2 regions of the Alcanivorax sp. VBW004 genome follow, and region 1 is predicted to be linked to the other one. Evidence: predicted binding sites of a transcription regulator. Region 1 holds the regulator's gene; the other holds the start of a gene.

Region 1 (5,691 bases):
GGGAGGATATCCAGTGCTATCGCCTTTACGACCGTGATCTACCGGAATTCAACGTGGCGGTGGATATCTATGGCGACCAGGTGCTGGTGCAGGAATTCAAGGCGCCGAAAACGATTGATCCTGAAAAGGCCAAAGCGCGGCGTGACTGGGCGGTAACCGCGGTGCGTGCTGCCCTCGGCGTACACCGTGAGCAGGTGCACTTGCGCACACGCGAGAAGCAAAAGGGCAACCAGCAATACCAGAAGCTGGATACCCAGGGGCACTACCGGGTAGTGCGTGAAGGCCAGGCTCAGTTGCTGATTAACCTGCAGGACTACCTGGATACCGGCCTGTTTCTGGATCACCGTCCCACGCGTTTGCGCATTGCGGAGCAGGCCAGCGGGAAACGCTTCCTGAATCTGTTTGCCTACACCGGGTCGGCCACGGTGCATGCTGCCGTGGGCGGCGCCAAACGCACGGTGACAGTGGATTCGTCGAAGCGTTATCTGGACTGGACCGCCTGCAATCTGGCGGCCAATGGCTTCTCCACCGACCAGCACGAGCTGGCTCGTATGGATGCCATGCGCTGGCTGGATGAGTGCAAGGAACAGTTTGATCTGGTGTTTTGCGATCCGCCCACTTTTTCCAACAACAAATCACGCAGTGACTTCGTGGTGGAAGAGCATCATGGCGATTTGATTCGCAAGATCATGCGTTGCCTGGAACCGGGTGGGGTGTTGTATTTTTCCTGTAATTACCGCCGTTTCCAGATGGATGAAAGCATCAGTAAATGGTTCGACGTGGAAGATATTTCTCGTTGGAGTATCCCTGAAGATTTCCGCCGAAATGAGAAAATCCATTACTGTTACGCGATTCGCCATGTGGAGGATGCATGACGGTTGTGCTCTACACCACCCTGGGTTGCCACCTGTGTGAGCAAGCGAAGGAACTGGTGGCCATGGTGAATCCGGGGCTGGTGCTTACCCCGGTGGATATCGCTGAGGATGATGCCTTGATCGAGCAGTACGGTGAGCGGATTCCGGTGTTGGTGCGCGAGGGCAAAGAGCTGGCCTGGCCGTTCGGTGTGCTCGATGTGCAGCAGTTCCTGTCCTGATGTGGGGGCCGGGTGGTGCCGCCCAGGCTCTCTGTGCCCTTGGCTAAACCCGGCCCGCAGCCCTTGCGGCTCCGTGATGGAATGACGGGCCGGTTAGCGAAATAACGCTAACGCATTTTGATAGGTCATGGCGGCCACGTCCTGTGTCTGCTGCCCGCGTAGCTGTGCGACCCGCTGGCCAATCCAGGGGAGTAGTGCCGGTTCGTTACGGCGTTTTTTCGGGGGAGGCTCCGGCAGGTCCCGGGGTAGCAGGTAGGGGGCGTCAGTTTCCAGCAGCAGGCGCTGATCCGGAATATTGGGCACCAGTTCTGCCAGTGGCTTGCCGCGGCGCTCGTCGCAAACCCAGCCGGTAATGCCGATATGGCAATCCAGATCCAGATAGTCAAACAGAGCCTGACGCGACCCGGTGAAGCAATGCACGACGGCGCCGGGCAGATCGTCGCGGAACGCTTTCAGGATAGGCAGAAAACGCTCATGGGCATCGCGCTCATGGAGGAAAACAGGCAGTTTCATCTCTGCCGCCAGCGCTAGCTGGGCCTCGAAGGCGCGCTCCTGGTCCGGTCGTGGAGAAAAGTCCCGGTTGAAATCCAGTCCCATCTCACCTGCAGCTTTCGTCTGCTCATGGGCGAGCAACTCGTGCAGTTCTTTTTCCAGGGCAGGCGAGTAAAAGCGGGCGCTGTGCGGGTGCAGCCCGGCGGTAGCAAACAGGGTGGGATGTTCGTCGGCCAGGGCAATGGCGGCGCGTGACTCGTCGATGTTGGTACCGGTAATCAGTTGCCAGGCAACCCCGGCCGAGGCCGCCCGTTCAATCACCGTTTCGCGATCGTCGTTGAATTGCCGGTCGGTCAGGTTAACCCCGATATCGGCCCATTGATCAGACGCGGTGTTCTGCGTTTCCGAAGGCGTGTTGCTGTGAGGTGCGGTCATCGGTGTCCTGTTCAGATAGCTGCTCGCGCAGGGATTCTACCCGACGACGGTTCGCACCTAAATCCCAGTAGCCTGTCCGCGAGGCCGAGCGCACTTCCACCACACCGTTATCGCGAACATAGAAGGTCACATCGTCCACAAACCGCAGAACCCGGCTGGTGAAGCGAGCCTGGATGCGTGACTGACCTACCACGTCATAGTCCACACGGGGCAGGTTGCCAAGCAGGCTTTCCAGCTTTTTCAGGCTGCTTTGCCGGTCGGCGCCTACCTGTAGAGGAGCGACTCGCTTGTCGGCCTGTGTCGCCAGGCTGGACACACAGTTGGGTGAGTCCGGACAGGGCGCAAGAAGATGGGTATCAGCCATGGCAAATGCACTCCATACAATCAGGCAAGTGCCTATACCCGTGTGGATACAGGCTTTAATAAGAGTTCGGATCACGAATCAGCCCCACGAAAATGCCTTCGATGATAAGTTGATCAGCGGGCACCTTGATCGGCTCATAGGCTTCGTTGGCCGGCAGCAGGGTGGCGCTGGATTTATTCAACTTTAAGGTCTTCACCGTGACTTCTTCGTCAATGCGGGCCACTACGATTTCACCCGTGCGCGCCACATTGGATTTGCGTACCGCAATCAGGTCACCGTCGAAGATACCCGCATCTACCATACTGTCGCCCTGTACCTTCAACAGGTAGGTAGGGCGTTGCTTGAACAGCCCCTGGGGGACCGGCACGGTGCGTTCCACGTTTTCGATGGCTTCGATGGGAACGCCTGCGGCGACCCTGCCGACGATGGGCAGTTCTTCTTCGCCCCAGTAGGCGTTATCCAGCAGCTGAATGCCCCGCGAGCGGTCACTGTGCAGCTTGATATAGCCCTTGCGTTCAAGGGCACGGAGATGATCCGAGGCCGCATTCTTGGACTGGAACCCCATGATGTCGGCAATCTCTGCACGGGTGGGGGCCATGCCGCTGTCCGAGAGGCATTCGCGGATGCAATCGAGAACCTGCTGCTGTCGGTCGGTAAGTTTGCTGCTCATAACCTTCTCCCTGTTTCCTGCAGAGTGGAGTGCCCGCCGGTGGCCGTGCAGGCAACCTTGCCGGGGTCGTATTCATCCCATGCCTGTCACGGGTGGCTGTAGGCATTTGTATGGTTGCGTGCCTGGGCTTGTAAGTCGTGGCTGACAGGCAGTGCTACATTCTGGATGCTAGCACAGGCACTGATAATATGAACAGTGTTATTTGAACAGTTGTCGGGCGAGGTTTTATCCCGCTTTTACGTCCATGTCGTTGCTCTGTTAAGGCGCGGGTACTAGCATGTGGAGTTGATAGAAATGCCATCAAGACAGTGGGGATAATGGATGGAGCAGGCCAATAATAACGATTTCGGCCAGCAACGGCGGCGCCAGCTGTTGGCTGGTGTGCCGTTTTTTAATGAAATCGCCCGGGATGATCAGGACGAATTTGAACAGCTTGAAAAGACTACCCGCCTTTGGGTGGCGGCTTCCGGAGAAAGCGTCATTCGGGCCGGTGATGTGGATTCCACTCTGTATTTTCTGCTTCGGGGGCAGCTGGAAGTGCTCTCGGACACCGCGCCGGAATCCCCGCTTTATTATGTATCTCCGGGGGAGGTCTTCGGCACCCTGTCCATGCTGTTAGGGACACCGCGCAGTGCCACGATTACGGTGGCAGACAACGCCCGCGAAGCGGTGTTGGCGAGCCTGGATTTCAATGAATTCAATGACGATGATGGCCCTTATTCGCTGGCGACCCGATTGGCGTTTTTCCATATGATTGTTCACCACATTCGCTGGACACTGGAAGTGAAGCGAATGCAGGCGCCGACCCATGAACTGGTGCATTCCATGCGCAAGCTGCCGGTTTTTCACGGAGAGAAGAACAGCCCGGAAGAGCTGGCCGCGTTGAAGGTGCAGGCCCAGGGGCTGGCTGAATTGCTGTGCCGCTGGAATGGAGAAGGGCAGGCGAGCACCGGCACACTACAACTGACCTGATTCACGCTTGCGCCAGCTTGCGTGCGGAATTCCTTTACGGCTCGTTGCGGCTACTGATCGACCTTGACGGCCAGTACGTCGCAATGAGCCCCGGGCACCAGGCCGCGTGCGGTCGAGCCCAGCAGCAGGGCCAGCCCACTGCGGGTATGGCTGCCCACCACGATCAAATCCGCCCCTATCTTGTCCGCCTTGTCGAGAATGGTCTTTTCGATGGACCCCATATCCACATAAACGTTGGCTTCGGGAATGTTGTATTGCCCTGCGTATTTGTCCGCCATTTCACGGGCCTGTTTCATCAGGCCGCTTTGCAAGTCCGTCACATCCATGGGCACATCCGCCCCGTAGGCCAGGGCCAGTGGTTCGATGACATGGATCAGATGCAGCTCACCGTCATTGCCTGACAGCACGCCTGCTGCGCGGGACAGCACCTGGGGGGATTCGTCGCTGCCATCGATGGCAACCAGAATTTTGCGGTAGGGACTGGGCACGGTTCTCTCCCTGAAAACGTGAGGTTTCCTGCAGTATAGCGCGCTTTGTCGGGGTTGCCAGCGGGCTGTTTCACAGATGAGGGTTGCCCTGACCGGTCTGCCTGTACTACTACTAAAAAAGGAAAACGGGGGCACTTCCTGCTTGACCCGCCTATACCGGCGCTGTCTAAATAGCGCCCATCACGAGCCTTAGACCGGATGTTGAGTACCTGAGAATGGGAAAATCGTTAGTAATTGTGGAGTCGCCTGCCAAGGCCAAGACCATTAACCGCTACCTGGGCGACGACTTCATCGTGAAGTCCAGCGTCGGCCATGTGCGGGATCTGCCGGTCAGTGGCGGCTCCAAAAAGAGCACCCCTCAGGAGCGGGCCAAGGAAGCGGCCTACACGCGCTCCCTGCCCAAGGAGGAGCGGGATGCCTATAAAAAGAAGAAGGCCAAGAAGCAGCTGGTTAACCGCATGGGGATCGACCCGGAAAAAGGCTGGGCGGCCCACTATGAGGTGCTTCCCGGCAAGGACAAGGTGGTCGACGAACTGAAACGCCTGGCTGCGAAAGCAGACCGCATCTATCTGGCAACGGATTTGGACCGCGAAGGGGAGGCGATTGCCTGGCACCTGCGGGAAGTCATTGGCGGAGAGGATGACCGGTTCGACCGGGTGGTGTTCAACGAAATTACCAAGAAAGCGATCCAGGCGGCGTTCGAAGAACCTGGCAAGCTGGATCTGCACCGGGTAGAAGCGCAGCAGGCCCGGCGTTTTCTGGACCGGGTCGTGGGTTTCATGATCTCCCCGTTGTTGTGGGAAAAGATCGCCCGTGGCCTTTCTGCCGGCCGGGTGCAGTCCGTGGCTGTGGAGCTGGTGGTAGAGCGCGAACGTGAAATCCGCGCCTTTATTCCTGAAGAATTCTGGGAGTTGTACAGCGACACCCACAGTGGCGATGGCGAAGCCCTGCGCCTGCAGGTGGCAAAGCATAACGGCCAGGCGTTCCGGCCCAATAACGGTGACGATGCCGGTGCCCACAAGCAGGCACTGGAAAACGCCGGCACCCTGACCATCAGCCAGCGTGAGCAGCGGCCCACCCGCTCCAAGCCGTCGGCGCCTTTTATTACCTCTACCCTGCAGCAGGCCGCGAGCACCCGCCTGGGCTTCGGGGTGAAAAAGACCATGATGATGGCGCA
Region 2 (5,691 bases), 760 kb from region 1:
ACACCACCCGGTGCCATTCGGTGCGTTCCTGCATCTGGCCGCTCTGACGGTCTTTCCAGCTTTCACTGGTGGCCAGCCGCACATTCGTGACAGCGCCACCGCTGGGCATAAAGCGGGTTTCCGGGTCCGCCCCCAGGTTACCAATCAAAATTACCTTGTTAACGCCGCGCGCCATGTTTCTCTCCGTGACTTCTTATGGTCTGACTACTGTCTATCTTCTCGTTATCGCCGCTGGACGACAAACTCAATCAAGCTGTCCATTGTGTCAGCTTTGTCCGGCTCCGGCGACACCCTGTAACTGTTGCTCATCCAGCTGGCCGGCATCCACCTTCAGCAGAGCCAGGGCCTGCTCTTCTACAATCACTGTTTCTACCACCCCCGGCACGGATTTCAGCCGCTCAGTCAGGGCCTGCCAGTCCTGCCCGGGAGACAACGGCAGAACCCGGTTATCCAGCTTGGGCAGCTCTTTCATGCCCACCAACACCAGCAGCCAGATCAGCGCCAGTGCACCGCAGCCATAAAAAACGGCTTCCGCGCCCACCCATTGATACAGCGCGCCACCCATTTGCCCGCCGACAAACACGCCCAGAAACTGGCTGGTGGAATACACCCCCATGGCCGTTCCGCGGGTGCCGGCCGGGGCAGCGCGCCCCACCAGCGAGGGCAACAAGGCTTCCAGCAGGTTAAAAGCCGTAAAGAAAACCAGCAAGGCCAGGACAAAATGCCACAATTGCGCGCCAGCCAGCGCCAGCAGCAACTGGGAAACCGCCAGCAACACTACCGCCAGACGCTTCATGGGCACCGCTCCGCGGCGCTCCGCCCGGATAATCAAGGGCACCATGGCCAGGAACCCTGCCACCAGCACCGCCAGATACAACAAGCTGTGGCTTTGCAGCGTCAGCCCCAGGCGCTCGCTAAGCAGGGCAGGCACCACCACAAAGGATGCGGTCATGATCAGATGCAGGCTAAAAATGCCCACATCAAAACGCAGCAATGTCTTACTGCCCAATACGCGGCGGAAGCGCTCCGACGCGGGCAATGCCTCACCCTGCAAGGCTTTCGGAGCCGGCACCACAAAAGCAACCAGCAAGGCAAAGCCCCCCAGCACCGAGGTCATCCAGAACAGGCCGGACAAGCCCAGCCAGCCCGCCAGCAAGGGCCCCAGAATCAGTGCCAGAACAAAAGAGCCGCCCACCGACATGCCAATCAGCGCCATGGCCCGGGTACGGTGTTTTTCCGTCACCACATCACCAATCAACGCCATGATCACGCTGGCGATGGCCCCGGCCCCCTGCAGCGCCCGCCCCGCAATCACTCCGTAAATATGGTCACTCATGGCCGCCACTGCGCCACCGGCAATAAACAGCAACAGGCCAATTAACAGTAACGGACGACGCCCAAAACGGTCCGAGAGCATGCCAAACGGAATCTGCAGCAATGCCTGCATCAGGCCATAGGCGCCAATGGCCGTACCGATCAAAAGCGGGGAAGCCCCTTCAAGGGCCTGCCCGTAGACTGCAAAAATCGGCAGGATCATGAACAAACCAAACATCCGCAACGCGAAAATAGTTGCCAGATAACCCGTGGTTTTCAGTTCTGTCCGCTGCAGGGCATGGGAAGATGATGCCGTCATGAACCGTGATCGCTCCTAACCCGGAGAGGCCGCTGCACCGCAGCACACAGCTGCCGCAACCCCGGCCGATACAAAAGGGCACGCAGTGTAGCAGATTCCGGCCCCGTCAGGACCAGTGCCCGGAAGACCCGGTCCACAACCTTTGATCGTGAAATCGGTAAAACTCGACTGCATCAAATTGAACCCCCGCCAAAGCGGTGATAAATTGACAGGCTGATCAGTTTTTTTTCTTAGGTGTTTGCCTGAGCAATCACGGACGGGGCCAATGAATAGCCAAGAACATACCCAGCAAGTTTACGTGGTCGGCAGCCAACAGCTGCAAAACGCCCTGCTTACAGAGTTTCTCGTCAAGGAAGACGTGGCAGCCAAGAGCATTCCCACCGCCCTGGATATCACCACCGAGATCCTGCGCGAACAGAACCAGAACCTGTTTCTGGTGGACTACCACTCAGTGGACGTGAATGAAGTCATCGCCCACTTGCTGGAAGCCGACCAGGAAGTGGAAAGCGATGTCCTGATCGCCGTTTTCAACGTGGACAGCGATGAGTCACTCTCCAAACTGGCCGGGCTTCCCATGGTCAACGGCGGCTTTCAGCACGACTGCCCCCAGGCCCTGCTCAGCAAAGGCATCAAGGCCATTTTCGACGGCGAGCTGTGGTTCCCGCGCGCCGTCCTGCAGACCTACCTGATGAAGAGCCGGACCTTCAACAAGACGTTCTCCCGTAGCGAGGTCAGCCTGACAGACCGGGAAGTGGAAGTGCTGAAAGTCATGGCCACCGGCGCCAAGAACTCGGAAATCGCCAGCAGCCTGAATCTGAGCCCGCACACCATCAAGACCCACATCTACAACATCTTCAAGAAAATCAACGCCTCCAACCGCCTGCAAGCGGTGAACTGGGCCCAGGAAAATCTGTAACCACGCCTGACGCAAGACGCCAAATGCCTGACGCCGGCTTTTCGCATCCTGCGTCTGGCGTCGGGCGTCCAGCGTCCCTTATACTGCCCTGTTCATTTTGACAGTACTCAGGGGCAGTAGATGGATACCATTCTGGTTCGTGGCGCACGCACCCATAACCTGAAGAACGTGGACCTGGATATTCCCCGGGACAAGCTGGTGGTTATTACCGGCCTGTCCGGTTCCGGCAAATCGTCCCTGGCGTTCGACACCCTGTACGCGGAAGGTCAGCGCCGCTATGTGGAATCGCTGTCCACCTATGCCCGCCAGTTCCTGTCGATGATGGAAAAGCCCGATGTGGACCACATCGAAGGGCTGAGCCCCGCCATTTCCATTGAACAGAAGTCCACCAGCCACAACCCGCGCTCCACCGTGGGCACCATCACCGAAATCTACGACTATCTGCGCCTGTTGTTCGCCCGGGTCGGCGAGCCCCGCTGCCCCGAGCATGATGCCCCGCTTGCCGCGCAAACCATCAGCCAGATGGTGGACCAGGTGCTGACCATGGAAGAAGGCAGCAAGCTGATGCTGCTGGCCCCGGTCATCCGCGAAAAGAAAGGCGAGCACGTTCACCTGTTCGAAGAACTGCGCGCCCAGGGCTTTATCCGGGTACGCATTGATGGCCGCATCTACGACATGGACGACACTCCGGACCTGGACAAGAACAAGAAGCACACCATCGAAGTGGTGGTGGATCGCTTCAAGGTCCGCGACGACCTGCAGAACCGTCTGGCCGAATCGTTCGAGACTGCCCTGAACCTGGCCGACGATATCGCCGTGATCGCGCCCATGGACGGCGACGGCGAAGAAACCACTTTCTCCGCCAAATTCGCCTGCCCCAGCTGTGGCTACTCGATCCCCGAACTGGAACCTCGCCTGTTCTCGTTCAATAACCCGGCCGGTGCCTGCCCCAGCTGTGACGGCCTGGGCATGAAACAGTTCTTCGATGAAGGCAAGGTGATCAACTCCGACGAGCTGTCTCTCTCCGAAGGCGCCATCCGTGGCTGGGACCGACGCAACGTCTATTACTTCCAGATGCTCAATTCCCTGTCCCAGAGCATTGGTTTCGACATGGACGCGGCATTTAAAGACCTCCCCAAGGAGGTCCGCAAGAAGGTGCTACATGGCACCGGCAAGGAAAGCATCGAATTCCGCTACCTGAACGACCGCGGCGATATCATCAAGCGTAACCATCCGTTCGAGGGCATCATTCCCAACATGGAACGCCGTTACCGGGAAACCGAATCCGATGCGGTACGCGAAGACCTGCTCAGCTACATGTCGACCTCCAGCTGCCCCAGCTGCAACGGCTCACGCCTGCGCGAGGCCGCCCGCCATGTCTTTATTGAACAGACCACCCTGCCGGAAGTGGTGCGTCTGGCGGTGGGCAAGGCCCACGCCTACTTTAGCGAGCTCAAGCTGCCCGGTAGCAGAGGCGAAATCGCCGACAAGATTCTCAAGGAAATCCGCGACCGCCTGCAGTTTCTGGTTAACGTGGGGCTGGAATATCTGACGCTGGAGCGCAGTGCAGAAACCCTCTCCGGGGGCGAGGCCCAGCGTATTCGCCTGGCCAGCCAGATTGGCGCCGGCCTGGTGGGCGTGATGTATGTGCTGGATGAGCCGTCTATCGGCTTGCATCAGCGCGACAACGAGCGCCTGCTCAGCACCCTCACCCGCCTGCGGGACCTGGGCAATACGGTGCTCGTGGTGGAGCACGATGAAGACGCTATTCGTCTGGCTGATCACGTCATTGATATCGGCCCCGGCGCCGGCGTCCACGGCGGCGAGGTTATCGCCCAGGGCAGCGCCCAGGACGTGGCGGACAACCCCGCGTCACTCACCGGTGACTACCTGTCCGGGCGCAAGCAAATCGCCATTCCCGCCCAACACCGGGAGCACAATGACGATCGCTGGCTGACCTTGCACGGCGCCACCGGCAACAACCTGAAAGGGCACCCGCTGAATATTCCGGTCGGGTTGCTGACCTGCATCACCGGCGTGTCCGGCTCCGGCAAATCCACGCTGATCAACAGCACCCTGTACCCGCTGGCGGCCACCAAACTCAACAAGGCCACCACCCTGACCGCGGGCCCCCATGAGTCCATCGACGGTCTTGAGCATTTCGACAAGGTGGTGGATATCGACCAAAGCCCCATTGGTCGCACCCCGCGCTCCAACCCGGCCACCTATACCGGTATTTTCACTCCGGTGCGGGAATTGTTCGCAGGCACCCAGGAAGCCCGTGCCCGCGGCTACAAACCCGGCCGCTTCAGCTTCAACGTGAAAGGGGGTCGCTGCGAAGCCTGCCAGGGTGACGGGGTCATCAAGGTAGAAATGCACTTCCTGCCCGACATCTATGTTCCCTGTGAAGTTTGTGAAGGAAGGCGCTACAACCGGGAAACCCTGGAAATCACCTACAAGGGTAAAAATATCTTCGAAGTGCTCGACCTGACTATCGAAGATGCCCGCGAGTTTTTCGATGCCGTACCGTCGCTGGCACGCAAACTCCAGACCCTCATGGATGTGGGCCTCAGCTATGTGAAACTCGGCCAGGCAGCCACCACGCTATCCGGCGGCGAAGCCCAGCGGGTCAAACTGGCCAAGGAATTGTCACGCAGGGATACCGGCAACACCTTGTACATCCTCGACGAGCCCACCACCGGCCTGCACTTCCATGACATCCAGCTCCTGCTGGACGTACTCAATCGCCTGGCCGACCACGGTAATTCTGTGGTGGTGATCGAACACAACCTGGATGTGATCAAGACCGCTGACTGGATCGTGGATCTGGGTCCCGAGGGCGGTGACGGTGGCGGTGAGATCATCGCCGAAGGCACCCCGGAAGAAGTCGCCAAGGTGAAAGGCAGCCATACCGGGCGTTTTCTTAAGCCCATGCTTGGATAATAATAAGAATGAACACCATCACACCTTATCTGCTACTTTGCGTCTTAACCTGTTGTTCCATCCTTACAGGATGCAAGAGTGCTAAAACGCTTTATAACGGCGTGGCTTGTGGGGCCGGAGCGATATGCACAGAAGCTTACCCCCTAGAGTCACTGTCAGACACAAGAAGCGCTGAAAAGATCGTCATCGCACCACCGTT

What was found. The regulator LexA, encoded in region 1, represses DNA repair genes until DNA is damaged. The targets are predictions, from matches to a motif close to TACTGTNTANNTANACAGTA.
Region 2: a site for LexA is predicted at 2,636-2,655, ahead of uvrA (excinuclease ABC subunit UvrA). Genes of this name have one in related genera too.

Annotation. Positions count from the first base shown of each region.
Region 1 is NZ_WNHC01000001.1:2,312,839-2,318,529, forward strand. It holds gene rlmKL (bifunctional 23S rRNA (guanine(2069)-N(7))-methyltransferase RlmK/23S rRNA (guanine(2445)-N(2))-methyltransferase RlmL) at 1-875, shown strand, start outside; gene F1529_RS10540 (glutaredoxin family protein) at 872-1,093, shown strand; gene F1529_RS10545 (TatD family hydrolase) at 1,187-2,020, opposite strand; gene F1529_RS10550 (DUF1499 domain-containing protein) at 1,968-2,384, opposite strand; gene lexA (transcriptional repressor LexA) at 2,440-3,054, opposite strand; gene F1529_RS10560 (cyclic nucleotide-binding domain-containing protein) at 3,376-4,026, shown strand; gene F1529_RS10565 (universal stress protein) at 4,077-4,514, opposite strand; gene topA (type I DNA topoisomerase) at 4,730-5,691, shown strand, end outside.
Region 2 is NZ_WNHC01000001.1:1,557,392-1,563,082, reverse strand. It holds gene ssb (single-stranded DNA-binding protein) at 1-175, opposite strand, end outside; gene F1529_RS07185 (MFS transporter) at 266-1,633, opposite strand; gene F1529_RS07180 (response regulator transcription factor) at 1,899-2,549, shown strand; gene uvrA (excinuclease ABC subunit UvrA) at 2,670-5,492, shown strand; gene F1529_RS07170 (hypothetical protein) at 5,501-5,691, shown strand, end outside.